4 regions of the Ochrobactrum quorumnocens genome follow, and region 1 is predicted to be linked to each of the others. Evidence: riboswitches for the same ligand, from Rfam matches in the RefSeq annotation. Region 1 holds a riboswitch; each other region holds the start of a gene.

Region 1 (5,122 bases):
GTGGCGAACACCAGAATACCCGCATAAAGCCAGTGGCGTGGGATGGTGAGCATCTTCACCCATAGACCGATAAGCGGCAGGTTCAGAACCAGCAGCATCAGATTGGCGACCAGAAGACTTGCGACAAGCCCCCAAACCAGTGGAGCATTTGTCACAAAGAGCAACGGTCCGGGCTGCAGACCGAATTGCTGGAACCCGGCAAGCATGATTGCAGCCGTCGCTGTCGTTGGCAGCCCGAGCGTCAGCAAGGGTACGAGAGTACCTGCAGCTGATGCGTTGTTCGCGGCTTCCGGCCCTGCAACGCCCTCGATCGCGCCTTTACCGAACTCTTCCGGATGTTTGGAGAATTGACGTTCTGCCGAATAGGAAAGGAAGCTCGACACGTCTGCGCCGCCTGCAGGCATTGCGCCGATAGGAAAACCGATTGCCGTTCCTCGCAACCATGGCATCCAAGAGCGCTTCCAGTCATTCTTGGTCATCCAGACAGAGCCTTTGACCGCAATAACTTCATCGTCAGGGCTCAATTTCTTGGAAACGACTGCAAGCGTTTCGCCGATGGCAAAGAGTGCCACCGCAAGCGTGGTAACATTGATGCCATCGAGAAGGTTCGGTGTCCCCATCACAAGACGTGCCTGTCCGGTCAGTTGATCGATGCCGATCAGGCCAAGCGTCAGGCCGACGAAAAGTGAGGTGAGGCCGCGCAAAGTGGAATCGCCGAAAGCTGCCGACACCGTCATGAAAGCGAGCAGCATCAACGCGAAATACTCGGATGGACCGAAGGAGAGGGCGAACTTCACCACCCAGGGGGCAACGAATGCCAATGCCAGAGTAGCGATGAGCCCTGCAATAAATGAGCCGATGGCGGCGGTCGCCAGTGCTGGCCCTCCACGCCCCGCTCGGGCCATTTTATTGCCCTCCAATGCCGTGACGATGGAAGCGCTTTCTCCAGGCGTGTTGAGCAGGATCGATGTGGTCGATCCTCCATACATGCCACCGTAATAGATACCCGCGAACATAATGAGCGATCCAGCAGGATCCAGCTTATAGGTAACGGGTAGAAGCAACGCCACAGTGAGTGCGGGACCAATGCCCGGAAGCACCCCAACAGCCGTACCAAGTGTGACGCCAATCAGCGCATAAATAAGGTTCGCTGGTTCAAGCGCCACCAGAAGTCCGTTGGCGAGAAGAGTGACAGTATCCATTGTTATCTCGCTCTAAACCAGATGCTCAAGCCAACCTGATGGCAGCGAAAGCTGCAGGCCGCGTGCAAAAATGAACCAGATTGCGAATGCAAAGACGATGCCGACAGGGACGCTGATCCAGAACTTGCGATAACCAAATCCGCGCGCCGTTGCCGCAAAGAGCAAGCCCGTTGCAATGGAAAAGCCCAGGGTCTTCATCGTCAGCATTTGAATGACCAACCCACCGATGATCCAGGCCATCGGCGCAATTTCCTGATGCTCGCGCTCTGGAAACTCACCCTTAAATGCGCTGATCACCGTCCATATAGACAGAATGAACAGTCCGGCTGCGATGATGTAGGGTACTGTTTTTGGCCCGACCGGTGAGTACGAAAGAACGTTATTCCCATAGGCCGTGGACCAGGCAATTGCGACAGCAACCGCCCCCAGAATGAGGGCGATCACAAGAGCTGCGTAATCTGGCGCCGTTTCTGTGGAACGGCGCTCTGCCTGCTGTTCAGGTCCTGTCATTTGACGAGGCCGATTTCCTTGAGGATAGTTTCAGTAGACGCCACGTCTTTGGCAAGTTGTTCCTTGAACGCATCGCCTGCGAGATAGGTGTCGGCCCAGCCTTTATCCTTGAGGGCCTTCTGCCAGGATTCCGACTTCACCATCTTCTCAACATCGGTGTTGATGCCCGCTACCTGTTCCGCAGTAATGCCGGGAGCAGCGCCCACCATGCGCCAATTCTGGATCGAAACGTCAACGCCGCTTTCCTTAAAGGTCGGTGCGTCGATGCCCTCAACCCGTTCGTCACTGGAAATACCGATGATGCGAAGCGTGCCAGCCTTGATCTGTGGATCAAACTCGCCGTAGCCAGAAATGCCCACGGTGACCTGATTACCTAGGATAGCAGCAAGTGCCTCACCGCCACCAGAGAAGGCGATGTAATTGACTTTGGTCGGGTCAACGCCAATGGCTTTGGCGAAAAGTCCTGCGGTGATGTGATCCGTGCCGCCAGCAGAACCGCCACCCCAGGAAACAGAACCGGGATCGGCTTTGAGCTTGGTGACGAGATCACCCAGATTTTGAATATCTGAAGAAGCTGGAACAACGATGGCTTCATACTCGCCGGTAAGGCGAGCAATCGGAGTGATTGCATCAAGATTTACGGGAGAATTGTTGGTCAGAATTGCGCCGACCATGACATATCCACCCACAATAAGCTGGCTCGGATCACCTTTGTTCTGATTGACAAATTGGGCAAGGCCAATGGTGCCACCTGCACCCGGAACGTTAATAACCTGAACGCTACCGGAAATCTTTTCGTCCTGAAGCACGCTTTGCATTGTGCGTGCTGTCTGATCCCATCCGCCGCCCGGTGCTGCTGGTGCTAGAACCTTATAATCTTCCGCCGAAGCTGCTCCCGCTATCGCGAGCGCCGTCACGGATGTAATGGCCAGAATCCATTTACGCATAAATCCTCCCTGAATGCACTTGCGCGCATTTTGCTGCTGTCTTTTGACAGCCCTCCTCAAAATCCTCTGCTTCCCGGGCAGAGACTCTTGATCTGGAGACTACAGCAGAGAATTGCAATATACCAGCAAGGTTCCCCTCAACTTTTTACTCGTTTGACAGTATTAGCAAAAAGTCTGATGCGACGGTTTTATATAGCCGATTAAGTCTTCGGCTTCGCTTGACGCGTATAATACCAGAATGTAATACAGTTACGACGGTTCCCCCGACCGAGAGTGAAGGGGATTAATAGGGAACACGGTGAGGACGACCCAAAAGGGGCCGAGACCGTGGCTGCCCCCGCAACTGTAAGCGGATTGCCGTTCATCCTCGTGACGCCCCAAAAGCGTCATGCCACTGAGTCACTTAAAAACGGCTCGGGAAGGCAGATGAACAGCGAATATCCGCAAGCCAGGAGACCTGCCGTCTAACGTAGTCCATTGTCACGGGCGGGGATGCCCGGAGCAGGAGTTGGTTATGACAGCTTTAAACGTCGTAAGACGTCGCCTCCCATTGTCATTCATATCCCCGGATATGTCAGTCTGCTTCATGCGCCGGATCGCTTCCGCCGTTTGATGCGGCTTTTTCTCATGTCATTTCGGGGATTTAAATGAAACTTTCAGGCCAAGTGCCATTTAGCGCACTTCTGGGCGCAGTCGCTCTTTTCGCAACCAGTTTCGCAGCGCAGGCAGCTGAAACCCAATATCCGCTAACACTGAAAAACTGTGGTCGCGATGTAACCTTCAAACATGCACCGGAGCGGGCAGTGGCCGTTGGTCAGAGCAGCACCGAGATTCTCTACAGCCTTGGCCTCGGCGACAAAGTTGTGGGTACGGCCGTTTGGTTCGGCCCAGTCCTCAAAGGCTTTGAAGATGTGAATGCCAAGGTAAAGCGCCTGGCAGATAACGATCCGAGTTTTGAAAGCGTACTGGCGCAGAAGCCAGATATCGTTACAGCGGATTTCCAGTGGCACGTTGGCCCAATGGGCATTGTCGCAAAGCCGGAACAGTTCGAAGAATTAGGTATTCCTGCCTATACATCGCCTTCCGATTGCGTTGGCAAAGATAATTCAGGTGGCGGCGATGGTATTCGCACAGCGCCATTCACGATGAATATCGTCTATCAGGAAATCGGCGAACTGGCTCAGATCTTCAATGTACAGGATCGTGGTGAAAAGCTGATCGCAGACCTCAAGGCACGTGAAGACGCGGCCCGCCAAAAGATCGGCTCCTCCGATGGCAAGCTCTCAGCGGTTGCATGGTTCTCAAGCACGCAGGTTGATGCTGATCCGTATGTTGCCGGTAAGTTCGGCGCTCCTGCCTATATCCTTTCTGCACTCGGCATCAAGAATGTGATTGAGAGTGAAGAAGAATGGCCAGCCGTGGGTTGGGAAACCATCGCCAAGGCGGGGCCGTCGATGATCGTTGCAGCAAAGCTGGATCGTCGTCGTTATCCTGCTGATGACATTGCAGTCAAACACGAGTTTCTCAAGTCTGATCCAGTGACGAAGTTGATGCCTGCTGTTGAAGACGGGTATGTTTTTGATATCGATGCGCAGTCGATGAGCACGTCGCTGAGAGTGATCGAAGGCATTGAAACGCTGGCTGCTGATATCGCCGGTTCGGATATGAACAAGTGACGTCAAAGGCAGCCACGGCAGGCATTTCATTAAAAACCACGATGAGTTCCCGGGTGCTTTGGGGAGCACTTGCGCTCGTCCTGCTCTTTGTTGCTTTGTGGCTGGGTGCTGCCATTGGCGAAACCGCAATACCTCTGGACGTGGTGGCTAAAACCATCGCCAACCGCGTCTGGAATGCCGGTTACCCACTCGCGCCGATTGATGAAGGTATCGTTTGGAGCTATCGGCTGAGCCGTGCTGTTGTCGCAGCTTGCTGCGGTGCGGCACTGGCCTTGTCAGGTGTGGTTCTGCAATCGCTTCTCCGCAATTCGCTGGCTGATCCCTATATTCTGGGTATTTCTGCCGGGGCTTCAACGGGGGCAGTGAGCGTTGCTATTCTCGGAATTGGTGCTGGTGTGCTCTCGTTGTCAGTGGGAGCGTTTATTGGCGCAATCGTTGCTTTTGTTCTCGTTTCCCTGCTCGCATTGCGGGCAGGGCGCGGAAACAGTGCGATCATTCTAGCCGGCATTGCGGGTTCGCAGCTTTTCAACGCGCTGACATCTCTCATCGTCACGAAGGCAGCAAACGCCGAACAGGCGCGCGGTATCATGTTCTGGTTGTTGGGGAATCTTTCTGGTGTGCGCTGGCCGGATGTGGCGCTCGCTTTGCCCGCCTGCGTGGCGGGGCTTCTGATCTGTCTATGGCATGCCCGTGCGTTAGATGCTTTCACCTTCGGTTCGGAATCTGCTGCGTCGCTTGGAATTCCCGTGCGGCGCGTCTACGCTGTTCTTATTGGTGTCAGCGCCAT
Region 2 (5,122 bases), on a different replicon from region 1:
GCTTACGCTCTGCCCCCGGCGAAGAAATCGCAAAGCCGGTGGCATTGAGCACAATATCCGGCGTGCAATCTTCAAACACCCCATCCACAACTGCAGCAGACAGCCGGTCCTTGAGGCTTGAAACGAAAATCGGCAGCGGATTGAGCCCTTGCGCCTTCAAGCCCTCAACCAAAGCCTCTACCGGCTGCGTCTGACAGCTTTGCACCAGAGCACGATAAAAGATAATTACAGCAACTGGCGCGTCTGCATCCGGCCAATGACGTTTGATGCTATCAAGCGACGACACCGTATCATCCGGCCACCACAGTCCCGCTTTCAGCAGCGGTGCTGCTCCTTCCGGTTTTTCGGAATCTGAAATCAGGGCAGTGCAATAGCTCAGAAACGCGATCGTATTCGCCGTTCCGCCTTCAATCAAATAATGCCAAAGCGCCTCGCGTTCTGCGCTAGACACATTGGAAAACCTGTCCAAACCATAATCGGGCTTGTCATCTCCCGGCAGCACAACAATTTTTGCCCCATGCGCAAGCGCGGACGCATGCAATGCCTCAAGCCCATAAGGCCAGTAAGTCTCGCCGCCTATGATGCGCACCACGATCAGCTTTGCATGGCGCGCCGTGCGCTCCACATAGCTATCAACCGACATCGGATGCGTGAGACTCAAGAAATTGGCGAGTCTCAGACTTGGCCGTATGCTTGGCCCGCCCTGCACAAGCTGATTAGCTTGGGCAAGACTGGCCAATTCGGTGTCGGCAGCGGAAAGGAACAGTATGTCACCCGGCGTCTGGCCAAGATCGATGGCCTCGTTGCCGTCGTTAATCGTACCTTTCTGGGCAAGTAAAAGATGCATGGATTAAGCGGCGTCTTTCACCGCTTCGGCAATTGCCACTTCATCAATGTCATGTAGACCGATGACGACGAGGCGCGTTTTGCGCTCCTCGCCAGCACCCCATGGGCGATCGAAATAATGTTCGATACGCGGACCAACCGCCTGCACAACCAAACGCATCGGCTTGCCCGGTACATCGACAAAGCCCTTAAGACGCAGAACATCGTGATCGGCGATGACAGTCTTTAGCTTTTCTGCAAAAGCCTTTGGATCGGCAACCGATCCGGCCTCAACAATAAAGCTCTCGAACTCATCGTGATCATGCTCATGACCATCAGCATGATGGATTTCATGATGCGATTTGCGATTGGCAATATCGTCTTCCGTGCCCACACCAAGACCGAGCAGTACATCGGCACCGAGCTTGCCGAAACTTGCAGGCACCATGTTGACGCGGCGCGATGAACGCTCTGCCACATCGGCTTTCACCTGATCAAGCTTAGCCGCATCGATAAGATCAGACTTATTTAGAACGATGAGGTCAGCCGCATGAATCTGGTCCTCAAAAAGTTCCTCTAAAGGGCTTTCATGATCAAGAGATTCGTCCGCCGCACGCTGCGCATCGACCTTGTCGTGATCGTCAGCAAAACGACCTTCGGCAACGGCTGCAGCATCAATCACAGTCACCACACCATCGACTGTAACCTGTGTCTTGATTTCCGGCCAGTTGAAGGCTGCGACCAACGGCTGCGGCAGGGCAAGACCCGAAGTTTCAATGACGATATGATCAGGACGATCTGCACGATCCAAAAGCTTGGTCATTGTTGGGATAAAATCGTCTGCCACGGTGCAGCAGATGCAGCCATTGTTCAGCTCAATGATATCTTCCTCGCGGCAAGTCTCGATGCCGCAACCTTTCAAAATACCGCCATCAACGCCCAGATCACCAAACTCATTGATAATGAGCGCAATCCGCTTGCCATTGGCATTTTCCAACAGGTTGCGGATCATCGTTGTCTTGCCAGAACCTAAGAATCCCGTGATCACGGTTGCCGGTATCTTCTGACCATGCATCGAATTATCCCTTCATTTTGAGCGGCAATCCTGCCGCCAGAAAATAAACTTCATCTGCCGCTGTAGCCACCGCCTGATGCAAAAAACCGACATGGTCGCGAAATTCCCGCGCCATACGATTTTCCGGCACAATGCCCAGCCCTACCTCATTGGAGACGAAAGCAACCGGGCCGGAAAGCTTTGGTAGTGTGGCAACGAGAACATCAGTTGCATTCGCGATGTCCTGCTCTGCCATCATCAGGTTGGTGATCCAGAGCGTCAGGCAATCAACCAGCACGAAGCGGTCATTACCTGTATGTTTTTCAAGAGCGCCCACAAGATCAAGCGGCTCTTCTTGCGTTTGCCATTGCGGACCGCGCCGGTCGCGATGCGTTACGATACGGCTTTCCATTTCAGAATCGAACGCACGTCCTGTCGCCAGATAAACAGGCTGAAGCCCGGACGTCTCGACCATTGTCTCCGCAAACGACGATTTTCCTGAGCGGGCTCCGCCAAGAACGAATGTGATTTTCGCATTTTCATTTCCGGGCGAAGCCATGTTTATCAGCCTTCGACTTCCGATTTTGCGTAAGTCTGAATGAACCAGCCAAGTGCCAGGCCGATTACCGCCCACATGAAGAGATTGGTCGCAAGAGACGCGACAGCATATTGCGAGGCAAGCAGCGATGGAATTGGCGAGGAAATATCTTCAGGATGCGGCGCGCCGTAAAGATGCGGCGCAACGATCAGAACCAGACCAAGGATCTTGGAAATGACCTCGCCGCGAAGAACCAGCAAATAAATGCCGACACCGCTCAGAACGACTGTTGAAAGCCACCAGAGCTGACGTTGCGCCAAATCTGCAGCAGGCATAGCCGGCAATTCCGGCGAAAGCCCAAGAGCTGGCAGAAATGCGATCGCAAAGAAACCGGCCATCCCCCAGAAAATGCCGTTTTGCGGCGTGATACGTCGGCCAAGCAGCAATGCAACACCGCCAAGCAACAGCGCAAAGCCTGCGCCCGCGACAAGATTGGCAAGAACCGTGTTGCCGAGACGGCCAAATGGCAGTTCGGCTCCAGCTTCTTCGCCTTCGCTGGCTGCAGGCGCAGCAGCAGCATGATCATGTGGCGCGGCAGCTTCCACATCACCATGGCTATGACCGCCACCGGCGTCTTCATAGGTTTCCGCCTGAATGATCAGCGGCACAGTCTTTAGATACATCGCAGGCGTGACCAAAAGCCCAGCCAAAAGGCCCGCAGCAAGCGTAGCCAACAAATAACGGATCAACATTTCATACCCTCAACAGCAATTTCGCTCAGATGGCCGTCCACCATCGAGCGTTTCAATGCACCAAATCGTACAAGCTTGATCGAGCAGCTTAGTGGCAGGGAAAGCCGTAGGAATGACGCGTGTCATGCGCCGAATCATGCAGCGTATCTGAATGCGCAAGACCGACGCCGTAGATCAGGAACGCGCCGAGCATAAGCGACACCACCGCCGTACCAAGACGAGCAGCAAGGGGTAGAGGGAGGGTAGTTGAAAGTGAATTTTCTTTACGCGCAGCCATGACAACCTCCGTGCAGGCAGCTGGGAAAACCTCCCATGGGGTACGGACACAATGTCCTTCACGCAGCAGGCAGGTCTCCTGGCTCACGGGTCGTAAGGAGTGAAGCACCTTCCCAGAAACCAGTCGATGGTTTCCAGTGGTTGCCGGTTGCCCGGCCTGCCTCATCCCTCTCCGTTCTACAGTCGCGGGGTCGGCTGCGATAAAGACGCCCGATATGGGTCCGTCCGTCGCATTCCCTTTTGGTATTGCCGAGATTCGTCCCGGCAAAAACCTATTGCGTAAAAGGACACTAGGCTTTCGCTATGACGGCGTCAATCGAGTGCGAACAGCCCATCGATATCGAGACACCGCTCCAATCCGTCGGCCAGCTCATCAAGTGCTGCTTCTATGCTCGCGCGATAGTTTATGCCCGAACCACTGACGCCGAGAGAAGCCAGAAACTGGTGTCTGTATGCATCGGCACCGAACACACCATGCAGATAAGTGCCCATGATCCGGCCATTCGCTGATACCGCTCCGTCATCATGGTCATCTATCCGGGCAAACGGTCGAATAATATCTGCGCTCCCCGTGCTGCTTATGCTGCGGCCTATATGGATTTCGTAACCTTCAAGGGCTGTATCAAAAAGCATCGAGCGAGCCGCGACATTGCGCACTACTTTTTCCGGCTCCATGACCGTCTCAACATCGAGCAATCCAAGCCCTTCAATCTCGCGAACCTGCCCTTCGATACCGTCAGGATCACTGATGCGGCTTCCAAGCATCTGAAATCCGCCACAAATACCAAGAACATACCCCCCGCGTCGCACATGAGCATGAAGATCATGCTCCCAACCGTTTTCTCGGAAGGCAATCAAATCGGCTATCGTGGACTTTGTTCCCGGCAGAACGACAAGGCCTGCGTCATTGGGCAAAGGCTGACCAGGCGGAACCATGACAACTTCAACCTGTGCTTCCGCCTTAAGTGGGTCAAGATCATCGAAGTTGGCGATACGCGGCAGCATTGGCACTGCTACTTTCAGCGCCTGGGCATCACCGCGCGTTGCCCGTTCCAGCACGACCGAATCTTCTGCTGGCAAACGCGACACTGCTTTGAGCCACGGGACAACGCCGAAAGAACGCCAACCGGTAAAGTCTGTGATCGCAGTCAAGCCATCATCGAACAGCGAAATATCACCGCGAAACTTATTGATGAGAAACCCACGCACCATCGCACGGTCTTCTTCTGACAAAATTGTGTGCGTGCCGACCAGTGAGGCAATCACCCCGCCCCGGTCAATGTCACCCACCAGCACTACCGGCACATTGGCTTGCGTCGCAAAGCCCATATTGGCGATGTCACCAGCGCGCAAATTGATCTCGGCAGGCGAACCGGCCCCTTCGATCAGCACAAGATCAGCACCGTCGCTGACCTTTGCGAAAGATTCCATCACCGCCGCCATTAGTTGCGGCTTCAACTGTTGATAATAGCGGCCGCGTGCCTCGCCCCGCACCCGCCCCTGAACAATCACCTGACTGCCCATATCGGTCTGCGGTTTCAAAAGAACCGGGTTCATGTGAAAAGATGATGGTACACCGCAGGCCAATGCCTGCAGCCACTGTGCGCGGCCAATTTCGCCGCCATCGTCACTGACGGCTGCATTATTGGACATATTCTGTGGCTTAAATGGCCGGAC
Region 3 (5,122 bases), 890 kb from region 1:
GCGGCAAGCGGCTGCCCTGAACTTTGCCAATACCATAAAGCTCGGACAATTCCTGCTCGGATACAACAAGCACTGCAGCGAGCTTGGCAATGTCCATCGAAGAACCACCACCCAAACCCAAAACAATATCGCACCCAGCGGCTTTGGCCTGGTCGACACAGGCAAACAGAACCGATTCCGGCGGATCTGCCACAACGTCATCAAAGATGCTGATGCCAAAGCCCGCATTTTCCAGCGATGCGAGTGCTTCGTTCAGCACGCCAGCCTTGTGCAGTCCCTTGTCGGTAACAATCAGGATTTTGCGTTCAGAAAACCGTTCGCTCAGAATTTCGCCGAGACGCTTTGCAGCCCCCCACTCAACGAGCATCGAGCCGACCGTGTCGAACGAAAATGGCTTGATCCCTTCAGTCATATTTCCACCCTTATCCAAATTCCCCAGAGCTGAGGTCTCTCATTCCTCGCCGGCACACTGGCGCTGGGTTGATGAGCGGACTGGCTTTCGCACAAGGGAAAGCCAGTCCGACAGTTTCCCGGCGCAGCCGATGCACCGGTCGTTTGAAGAGATGCTTGGGAGGACCTCTTCTTAATTGTTCGATATATTGAACAATGTTCAGGATTATTTAGATCGATACAGGAAAGGACGCCTGACTGTCAATTTATCCCTTCGACCAATGAGGGTAATAACGCTCACGTGAACACATAACTGCTTGCAACAGGCTCTTCTCGGAACGCTGGACGTTACAAGACGGCAACTGTAACTTGGCGTCGTATTTTCATTCAATCGAGCTGGGGCTTGTCATGGAAGTAACAATCATAACAGGAGCATCTGACGGGATTGGAGCTGAGGCTGCGCGTCAGACCGCTATACGCGATGGCAGCAAGGCGGCACTGGTTCTGGCGGCGCGTAATGTCGATAAGTTGCAAGCGCTTGCTGGGGAACTTGATCAGTCGGGCTGCAGGGTTCTGGTGGTGCCGACTGACGTGACTGATCGCAAGGACTGCATTGCTCTGATAGAAAAGACCGCTGCCGTTTTCGGGCAAATTGATACGCTGATCGTCAATGCGGGCATGTCAGCTCACGCCAATTTTGCCGAGATCAAACCGGAAGACTTGCAGTGGATGCATGATCTGATGGAGCTCAATTACTGGGGCAGCATCTGGCCTATCCATGCAGCACTGCCATATCTAGCTAAAACCAAAGGACGCATCGTTGCTGTCTCCTCAGTTGCGGGGCTGATTGGGGTCCCTGGACGCTCAGCCTATAGCGGCACCAAGTTTGCACTTTCCGGGTTTTGTGAGGCGCTGCGATCGGAATTGGAACCGAGCGGCATATCGGTGACAATAATTTATCCCGGTGTGGTGAAAACCGACATCCGCAAGGTTGGTTATGGGGCAAGTGGCTCTGCTCTGGGTGTGAGCGGTGTTCGCGAAGACAATATGATGTCCGTCCAGCAGGCGGTCGAGTTGATGCTCGAGGGAATCAGTCGCCGCAAACGCGAGGTGTTGATGACGCGGCAGATGCGATTTGGTCGGTGGCTGAAGCTGATTGCACCACATCTTGTGGATCGGATGGCGTTGAAGGCTATAAAACCCGAGTTCCGGCCCAAGCCTATCAAACCGAGTGAGTGAAGCCTGATAGATATCCCTGCTATTCACAGGTGCCCCTCATTAAAGCCCATATTTAATTTTTTTGAACCGTCTATCCATTGACGACTTTTTAACTTCGGATACTATATCTTGTGTTCAAGGTTCTTGCGATTCGTGAGAATCAAAAAGCGAAGATGGGAATACGGTGCGTTGCATTCATGATGGATGTGGTTATGCCGTAGCTGCCCCCGCAACTGTAAGCGATGAGCTTTACGTCCATATGCCACTGGTTAAAACCGGGAAGGCGGACCAAAGCGGTGAGTCGTGAGCCAGGAGACCTGCCTTGAACGTGAACGTCCACGGGCGGGGTGTCCGGTTGGTGCGTAATAGAATGTGGCAGCGTTTTGCCATGTCTGTTGCTGCCCCCGAATATCCCCTCCAAAGCTTCGGGGTGACAAGCATGTCGAGTAATTTGAGACCAAACAGTTCCGGTCCGCCCTTTACGGGCTAGTACTTTTGGTTTGCCACTCGGGCGAGCCGCATTTCTCCAGTTTCCGAGTCTTTCTGCACGCATTCGATAATGCGTGAGCGTTATTTTGCGTCTTCATCCCAGTAAGTCGCAACCGATACAACCGATCCCCAGTGAGGAAAAAATGAACGTCACCGTCTATAGCAAGCCCGCCTGCGTCCAGTGCACCGCCACCACTCGCGCACTCGACCGTCAGGGCATTGAATATGATGTCATCGACATTTCCGCCAATGCCGATGCGTACGATCTCGTTCAGGGTCTCGGCTACCGTCAGGTGCCGGTTGTTGTTGTGGGTGAAACCCATTGGGCTGGTTTCCGTCCGGATATGATCAGCTCGCTCGCATAAAGCCCAATCGCTGTCGGGATTTCGCAATGGGCCAGATCGTATATTTTTCCAGTCGTTCAGAGAACACGCATCGTTTTGTGATGCGTCTGGGAATGCGCTCAAAACGCATTCCGCTGGAAAGCTATGAAGACGATGCTGGCTTGTTACGGGTGAATGAGCCGTTTGTGCTCGTAACCCCCACCTATGGCGGCGGCGGTGCGAAAGGCGCTGTTCCCAAGCCGGTCATTCGGTTTCTCAATGATGCCGATAACCGATCCCTCATTCGCGGTGTCATCGCCGCAGGAAACAGCAATTTCGGTGAAGCCTTCGGCCTCGCCGGTAAGATCATTTCTACCAAGTGTCAGGTTCCCTACCTCTATCGTTTCGAGCTTTTGGGAACTGACGAAGACCTTGGCAATGTTAGAGACGGGATGGAACGATTTTGGACACGGCAGACACAACCTTGACCCGTGAGCGCGAGACGGTCGCCTCATCGGAAAAGCAGGAGCCATCGGCGTCGGCAGCAAGCAAGGCAGCAAAGCTGCCTGAAACCGGGCTCGATTATCACGCGCTCAATGCGATGCTGAACCTTTATGACGATGAAGGCAAAATCCAGCTTGAACGCGACCGTCAGGCCGCGCAGCAGTATTTCCTTCAGCACGTCAACCAGAACACGGTGTTCTTTCACAATCTGCGTGAAAAACTCGATTATCTGGTCACCGAAGGCTATTACGAGCGCGAAGTGCTGGACCAGTATTCCTTCAATTTCGTGCGCGATCTCTTCGATCATGCCTATGACAAGAAGTTCCGCTTTCCGACTTTCCTTGGCGCGTTCAAATATTACACCAGCTACACGCTGAAGACCTTTGATGGTCAGCGCTATCTTGAGCGCTATGAAGACCGTGTCTGCATGGTTGCGCTTGCGCTTGCGCGCGGCAATGAACAACATGCGCGTGAAATGGTCGATGAAATCATTGCGGGCCGTTATCAGCCAGCGACGCCGACCTTTCTCAATGCAGGTAAAAAGCAGCGTGGCGAACTCGTCTCGTGCTTCCTTCTGCGTGTTGAAGATAACATGGAATCGATTGGCCGCTCGATCAACTCCGCCTTGCAGCTTTCAAAGCGCGGCGGCGGCGTGGCGCTGAGCCTTACCAATATCCGTGAAGCCGGTGCACCAATCAAGCAGATCCAGAACCAGTCGTCGGGCATCATCCCTGTAATGAAGCTGCTGGAAGACAGTTTCTCTTATGCAAACCAGCTTGGTGCACGTCAGGGTGCAGGCGCCGTTTATCTGAACGCGCATCACCCCGACATCATGCGCTTCCTCGACACCAAGCGCGAAAATGCGGATGAGAAAATCCGCATCAAGACGCTGTCGCTTGGCGTGGTAATCCCGGATATCACCTTTGAACTCGCCAAGAACGATGAGGATATGTATCTCTTCTCGCCGTATGACGTTGAACGCGTCTATGGCGTGCCGATGACGGAAATCTCCGTCACCGAAAAATATCGCGAAATGGTCAATGATGGCCGTATTCGCAAGAAGAAGATCAATGCACGTGACTTCTTCCAAGTTCTGGCGGAAATTCAGTTCGAGTCCGGCTATCCTTACATCATGTTCGAAGACACGGTGAACCGCGCCAACCCGATCGATGGCCGTATCACCATGAGCAATCTTTGCTCGGAAATTCTTCAGGTCAGTGAAGCCAGCGTCTTTAATGATGATCTGTCTTATGAATATCTGGGTAAGGATATTTCCTGCAATCTCGGCTCGCTCAATATCGCAGCAGCCATGGATAGCCCCGATTTTGGCAAGACGATTGAAACATCGATCCGCGCGCTGACGGCTGTTGCCGACATGAGCCACATCGGATCAGTTCCATCTATTGCACGCGGCAATGACGAGAGCCATGCCATTGGCCTTGGTCAGATGAACCTGCACGGCTATCTCGCTCGGGAGCGTATTTATTACGGTTCGGATGAAGGCGTCGATTTCACCAATATCTACTTTTATACGGTGGCTTATCACGCTATCCGAGCTTCTAACCGCCTTGCCATCGAACAGGGCAGCTCGTTCAAGGGCTTTGAGAAGTCAAAATACGCCTCTGGCGAATATTTCGACAAATATACCGATCAGGTCTGGGAGCCTGCGACCGACAAGGTGCGCCAACTCTTTGAAGATGCAGGTATTGCCATCCCGACGCAGGAAGATTGGCAGGAACTGAAGAAGGCCGTCATGGAAGGCGGACTTTATAACCAGAACCTGCAAGCCGTACCGCCGACAGGCTCGATCTCCTACATCAATCATTCGACCTCTTCGATCCATCCGATCGTTTCCAAGATCGAAATTCGTAAGGAAGGCAAGATTGGCCGCGTTTACTACCCGGCTGCTTTCATGACGAATGATAATCTGGAATATTATCAGGACGCATACGAGATCGGACCGGAAAAGATCATCGATACCTATGCTGCGGCTACCCAGCACGTCGATCAGGGCTTGTCGCTGACGCTGTTCTTCCGTGATACCGCCACCACGCGCGATATCAACAAGGCACAGATCTATGCCTGGAAGAAGGGCATCAAGACCATTTATTACATCCGCTTGCGCCAGATGGCGCTAGAAGGGACGCAGGTTGAAGGCTGCGTATCCTGCGCCCTATGACCAAGGTGAAACCAATGAA
Region 4 (5,122 bases), on a different replicon from region 1:
CGACCGCGTGATCCGCGCACCAGAATATCAGGCTTTTCCATAATCAGCATTTCGAGCGGCAGCATAGCCGAGCCGCGAACACCGGCTTTGTCGGCGATATTGTCAAGTCCGGCCAGACGGATCGCCTCATCAATCAGCGTACCGCGCCCTGACGTATAGCTGTTTGCATAATAAAGCGCGACGGTGCGCTTATGTTCGGGCCGTTTGATTACTGAGAGTGCCGCGTCCATCGCAGCAATTTGTTGATCTGCTTCTTCTTTGCGCCCCAACAATTCACCCATTCGCTTCATATGTGCCCTGATATCTTCAAAGGAACGTGCAGGCGCAAACTCCTCAACCCGCACGCCGAGTTCACGCAGCAGTCCAACTGTAGCCCGCGAAGAGAACGTGCCTGCCAGCACCAGATCAGGCTTCATGAGAAAGACCTCTTCCGCCTGTCCATGATTAATCGGAAGCTGCTTTGCCTTCTCGATCATCACCGACAAAAGCGGGTCTCGCGACAAGTATGAAACCGACTGCAACTGCGTGCGATCAGCCAGCAGCAACGCCAGCTGATCGGTACAGACATTGATCGATACCACCCGCTTAGGGATTTCCTGCGCTTGCGCTGAATGAAACACAGCGAGAAACAGGCATGCCGCAAGGCAAAGCCTGATTTTCCATAATCCTTGCTGCAGTTTCATACTGTGCGTCTCATCAGAAATTCCGCGTCAGCCCGACATTGAAGCTGCGCCCCGGCGCATTATAGCCAGAGGTGGTCTGGTAATCCTTGTCGAAAATATTCTCCACAGAGAGTTTGAGCTGAGATTGTTTGTCGATTTCATACAACGCGATGAAGTCAGCCGTCACATAAGGATCAAGCTTGTTGGTATTCGCAGCACTGGTATAGCGCGAGCCGCCGTAACGCATCCTTGCGGTCAGATCGAGCTTCTCAATCGGCTTGAAGTTCACCTCCGCCGTCGCTTTCACCCGTTCGCGATAGGCCAGATCATTATCGGTATCTTCATCTAACGGACGTTTCAGATCGATGGAGCCTTTAAAGCCCCAGCTATCATTAAAGCGATGGGTAAGTGTCGCGTCAAAACCCGTAACCTGCGCCCGCGCAATATTATAGGGCAGATAGGAAGGTGCTGTGCTTAAGATCGCATCGCGCAGCCATGTTTGATAAAAAGCCATATCAAGGCTTGTGTTGGCGCTGGCCTGCCAGTTGAGGCCAATCTCGTAGGAGCGCGATTTTTCCGGTTGCAAATCGGCATTGGCAAAGCCGGGATAATAAAGCTCATTGAAGGTAGGAGCACGGAAGCCCGTTCCAAACGACGAACGCAACACGAGATCAGGCAGGATTTCGTAACTCCCACCGAGATTATACGTCACAACGTCGCCAAACTGCTCATTGTAGTCATAGCGCACGCCGCCATCAAAACGCAGCGCATCATATTCAAGCGAATATTGGCCGAACACCGCTGCCAGATTGCGGCTTGTCTCGGCATAAGCAGTCGTTGCATCCACCTCTTCGCGATAAGCCTCAACACCACCCGTCACCACATGCGAGACATTACCGGTATCGAACTGCTTTTCTGTGGAGGCAAATACCCCATAGCGTTTTGTTTCAAAGCGGTCTGAGCCACTGACGCCCTTGCGGAAATTCCTACTGTGATCGAGGCCTGAGCTGAATTCAATCGTCGAGGACCAGTCTGAACTGTGATCGACCCGCGCGCCAAGCTTGCCGCTAAAGGCGGTTGTGTAAGCTTCGTTGGCCGACGGCGCTTTTGCATCATATTGATTGCGTCCTCGGCTCAGAAGACCATCGGCATAAATCTTGCCCCAGTCAAAATCCTTCGACAGCGCGAAGTTGAACGATCCCTGCAGGAAACCATCGCGATCAGGCTCATAACCAAAAGCTTCGGGAGTCGTGAAATTATAGCCCTGCGTGCCGGTCACTGCCGCACCAAAGGCATAATCGATACCATCTTTGCTGCGCCCTTGCAGAGAGCCGGATACATAACCGCCCCATGGGTGCGTTACACCTGTTGTCACGCTTCCGCAGAAAGAGCGCTCGCCACACGCTCCGCCCTGCTTGGTGATAATGTTGATGACGCCGCCCATCGCATCGGCACCGTATTGCGAGGAATGCGCGCCTTTGGCGATCTCGATACGATCAATTGAGCTCAACGGAATATTGGAAAGCGCAGTCGCCCCGGTGGTCGCCGAAGCTGTTCGCACGCCATTCACCAGAACGACTGTCTGTTTCGATGACATGCCCCGAATATAGAGATTGGAAGACGATCCCTGTCCGCCATTTGCGGTGATCGAAATGCCCGGATAATATTGCAGCAGCGATTGGAGATCCGGTGAAGCAGAGCGCTCAATCTCGGCCTTATCAATCACCGTGACGGAAGACGTTGAACGCTGCAACGATGTCGCGCGGCGCAGCGGCGTTACAACAATCATGTCAAGCACGACGCCATCCTGTGCATTTAAGTTTGTCTGTGCGATAGCATCCAACGGCACCGCCACCAGAATGGTCGATGCGAGATATGCAGATAATTGGAGAATATGCATTAATTTCTACTTCCTGCGCGCAAGCTTTGCTTCACCGCAGGTGTCAGAAATCAGGGCGCAAGCTCCCTGTCTTTGTCCCACGGCAACATTTCACAATGTCACCGCTACGGACGGCCGCGACTGAACACCCCTCGTGTCAGCCATGGGTGACTGGATACGGCAGGTCTCCTGACTTCCGGGTCTTCATCGGTCCTCCGCCTTCCCGAACACGAATGCTCAGTGGCTATAATCGTAAGATACGATCATAGGAGGATGACTCTCCGGTTACAGTTGCGGGGGCAGTCTCGGCATCAGCAATTTAATGCTTCACCGTGTTCCCTTTTCATCCACCCTCTCGGGCAGAACCGTTTCCTGAAGCGAGCGATAGCAAGGGGAAGGAAGATTATCAACTGCAACAATGTGCCCCATCTGAATCACATTCAGAACGAAGTGATTCAGATTGTTGAATTGCAAAGGTTTTCCTATCTCAAGAAATCGCGGAAGCGACGCAGCGCAAAGAAGAAAAGTACACTGCCAATTACAATCATTGCCAGCAATTGCGGCCACACAACACTGAGCCCTGCACCACGAAACAGCACCGATTGTGCCAGCATCACAAAATGCGTATTGGGTGCTGCCAACATAATGTTCTGGATGATTTCTGGCATGCTCTCGCGCGGTGTTGTGCCACCCGATAGCACTTGCAGCGGCAGCAGAACCAACATCAACAAAAGGCCGAACTGCGGCATGGAACCGGCAATCGTTGCGAGAAAAATACCAAGACTGGTGGTCGCAAAAAGCTGCAATGCAGCCCCTGCCAGAAACAGCGTCAGTGAACCGTTGATCGGCACCGCCAAGATACCCTGAACCACCACGATCAGCGAAAAGGCCGTAGCGACCAACACCACCATCCCCATCGACCATACCTTGGAGACCATGATCTCAAGCGGCGTTACCGGCATCACCAACAGATGCTCGATGGTGCCATGCTCGCGCTCACGGATAAGGGCTGCACCCGTCAGAATAATTGAGAGCATCGTTACCGACGAGATCACGTTGGTGATCGCGCCAAACCAGCCCTTGTTCAAGTCCTGATTGAACCTCGCACGCAAATTGAGGCCAACGGGCGTTTGCGTGTCTTCGCGATAGCGATTGAGAAACTCTGTCACTTCGCTTGACACAATCGACTGCACATATCCACCGCCCGTAAAGGCCTGGCTCATGCGCGTTGCATCGACGTTCAGCTGGATTGTTGGCGAACGTCCAGCGAGCAGATCACGCTGGAAGTTCGGCGGAATATCGAGTGCGAATGTGTCAAGACCAGCATCCATGCGCTTATCCATCTCGTGAGACGAGATAAGTTTTGGCGGCACGAAATATGGCGGATAAAACGCGGTCGTGATCCGACCCGAAACCGGCGACTGATCCTCATCGACAATGGCGATAGCCGCATTGTTGAGGTTTTCAGGCATAGCCTTCGCCGCCGTATAGATTGCGAGCGTGAAGGCATAGACGATGAGAAGCAGAAGCATCGGATCACGCGCTAATCCGCGCAGTTCCTTCACACCAAGCTGGAAAATATTGGAAATCCGCATCTCAGCCCGCCTGTTTCTTGAGGAGAACAATGCCGAGAACAGTAAGCACCGGAATCGCAATCAGCAGCGGCAGGAACGACCCCGCCAGATCGGAAAAATCGAGAGCCTTTGAGAAAGTCCCGCGCGAGATCGTCACGAAATAAGTTGTCGGATAAATCTTCCCGATAAAAGCACCCGCCCCTTGCAGCGACGATACGGGGTCGATAATGCCCGAATATTGCACAGCAGGAATGAGCGTCAGCAATGCTGTGCCGAAAATCGCTGCAATCTGGCTATTGATAAAGGTCGATATCACTAAGCCCATGCCAGTCGTGATGATGACATAGAGCAGCGCTGCTGTGGCATAGGTCAGGAAGCTTCCGGTAAATGGCACGCGGAAGATGAAGACCGCAAAGGCTGTCAGCATCAAAAAATTGAGGAAGGCCAGCGCGATATAGGGCAACTGCTTGCCAAGCAGAAACTCGAATTTCGTGACTGGCGTCACATAGAAATTGATGATCGAACCGAGTTCCTTCTCGCGCACCACGCTCAACACCGCGAGCATGGCCGGGATCATCAAAAGGAGAAGCGGAATAACTGCTGGAACCATAGCCACAAGGCTCTGCACGTCCGGATTATAGCGATAGCGAATTTCGAGATTGAAATTGCCAACGGTAGCAGCGTTTCCATAAAGCTCGCGCGCCTTTTGCGTCATCCAGTTGGCGTGCATGCCCTGTACATAACCACGTACGGTTTCTGCACGCGTCGGCATCGCACCATCAATCCAGGCCCCCACCTCAACCGGACGACCACGCGCGACATTGCTGCCAAAGTTCGGCGGGATTTCAATCGCCAGGCTGATCTCGCCTTCACGCATCCTTCGGTCAAGTTCGTCATAGTCGGTAATGGGAGACTTTTCCGTGAAATAGCGCGAACCGGCAAGCTGCTGGGTATAATCCCGGCTGATCGTGGTGTCATCGCGATCAAGTACCGCAAATGTCAGGTCT

What was found. Region 1 has a riboswitch for cobalamin ahead of CES85_RS01050 (ABC transporter substrate-binding protein). Riboswitches for the same ligand answer to the same signal wherever they lie in the genome.
Region 2: another riboswitch for cobalamin. It lies ahead of CES85_RS16215 (CbtB domain-containing protein); the one in region 1 lies ahead of CES85_RS01050 (ABC transporter substrate-binding protein).
Region 3: another riboswitch for cobalamin. It lies ahead of nrdH (glutaredoxin-like protein NrdH); the one in region 1 lies ahead of CES85_RS01050 (ABC transporter substrate-binding protein).
Region 4: another riboswitch for cobalamin. It lies ahead of CES85_RS16400 (TonB-dependent receptor domain-containing protein); the one in region 1 lies ahead of CES85_RS01050 (ABC transporter substrate-binding protein).

The regions. Positions count from the first base shown of each region.
Region 1 is NZ_CP022603.1:180,747-185,868, forward strand. Features, by position in the region: gene CES85_RS01035 (tripartite tricarboxylate transporter permease) at 1-1,202, opposite strand, end outside; gene CES85_RS01040 (tripartite tricarboxylate transporter TctB family protein) at 1,215-1,712, opposite strand; gene CES85_RS01045 (Bug family tripartite tricarboxylate transporter substrate binding protein) at 1,709-2,659, opposite strand; cobalamin riboswitch at 2,898-3,138, shown strand; gene CES85_RS01050 (ABC transporter substrate-binding protein) at 3,307-4,335, shown strand; gene CES85_RS01055 (FecCD family ABC transporter permease) at 4,332-5,122, shown strand, end outside.
Region 2 is NZ_CP022604.1:1,378,496-1,383,617, forward strand. Features, by position in the region: gene cobN (cobaltochelatase subunit CobN) at 1-847, opposite strand, end outside; gene cobW (cobalamin biosynthesis protein CobW) at 851-1,900, opposite strand; gene cobU (bifunctional adenosylcobinamide kinase/adenosylcobinamide-phosphate guanylyltransferase) at 1,905-2,438, opposite strand; gene CES85_RS16210 (CbtA family protein) at 2,444-3,169, opposite strand; gene CES85_RS16215 (CbtB domain-containing protein) at 3,258-3,446, opposite strand; cobalamin riboswitch at 3,498-3,736, opposite strand; gene CES85_RS16220 (cobyric acid synthase) at 3,758-5,122, opposite strand, start outside.
Region 3 is NZ_CP022603.1:1,297,739-1,302,860, reverse strand. Features, by position in the region: gene CES85_RS06145 (iron-containing alcohol dehydrogenase) at 1-412, opposite strand, end outside; gene CES85_RS06140 (SDR family oxidoreductase) at 799-1,629, shown strand; cobalamin riboswitch at 1,730-1,947, shown strand; gene nrdH (glutaredoxin-like protein NrdH) at 2,241-2,462, shown strand; gene nrdI (class Ib ribonucleoside-diphosphate reductase assembly flavoprotein NrdI) at 2,489-2,908, shown strand; gene nrdE (class 1b ribonucleoside-diphosphate reductase subunit alpha) at 2,884-5,103, shown strand; gene nrdF (class 1b ribonucleoside-diphosphate reductase subunit beta) at 5,118-5,122, shown strand, end outside.
Region 4 is NZ_CP022604.1:1,422,895-1,428,016, forward strand. Features, by position in the region: gene CES85_RS16395 (ABC transporter substrate-binding protein) at 1-683, opposite strand, end outside; gene CES85_RS16400 (TonB-dependent receptor domain-containing protein) at 697-2,562, opposite strand; cobalamin riboswitch at 2,704-2,926, opposite strand; gene CES85_RS16405 (ABC transporter permease) at 3,024-4,136, opposite strand; gene rbbA (ribosome-associated ATPase/putative transporter RbbA) at 4,138-5,122, opposite strand, start outside.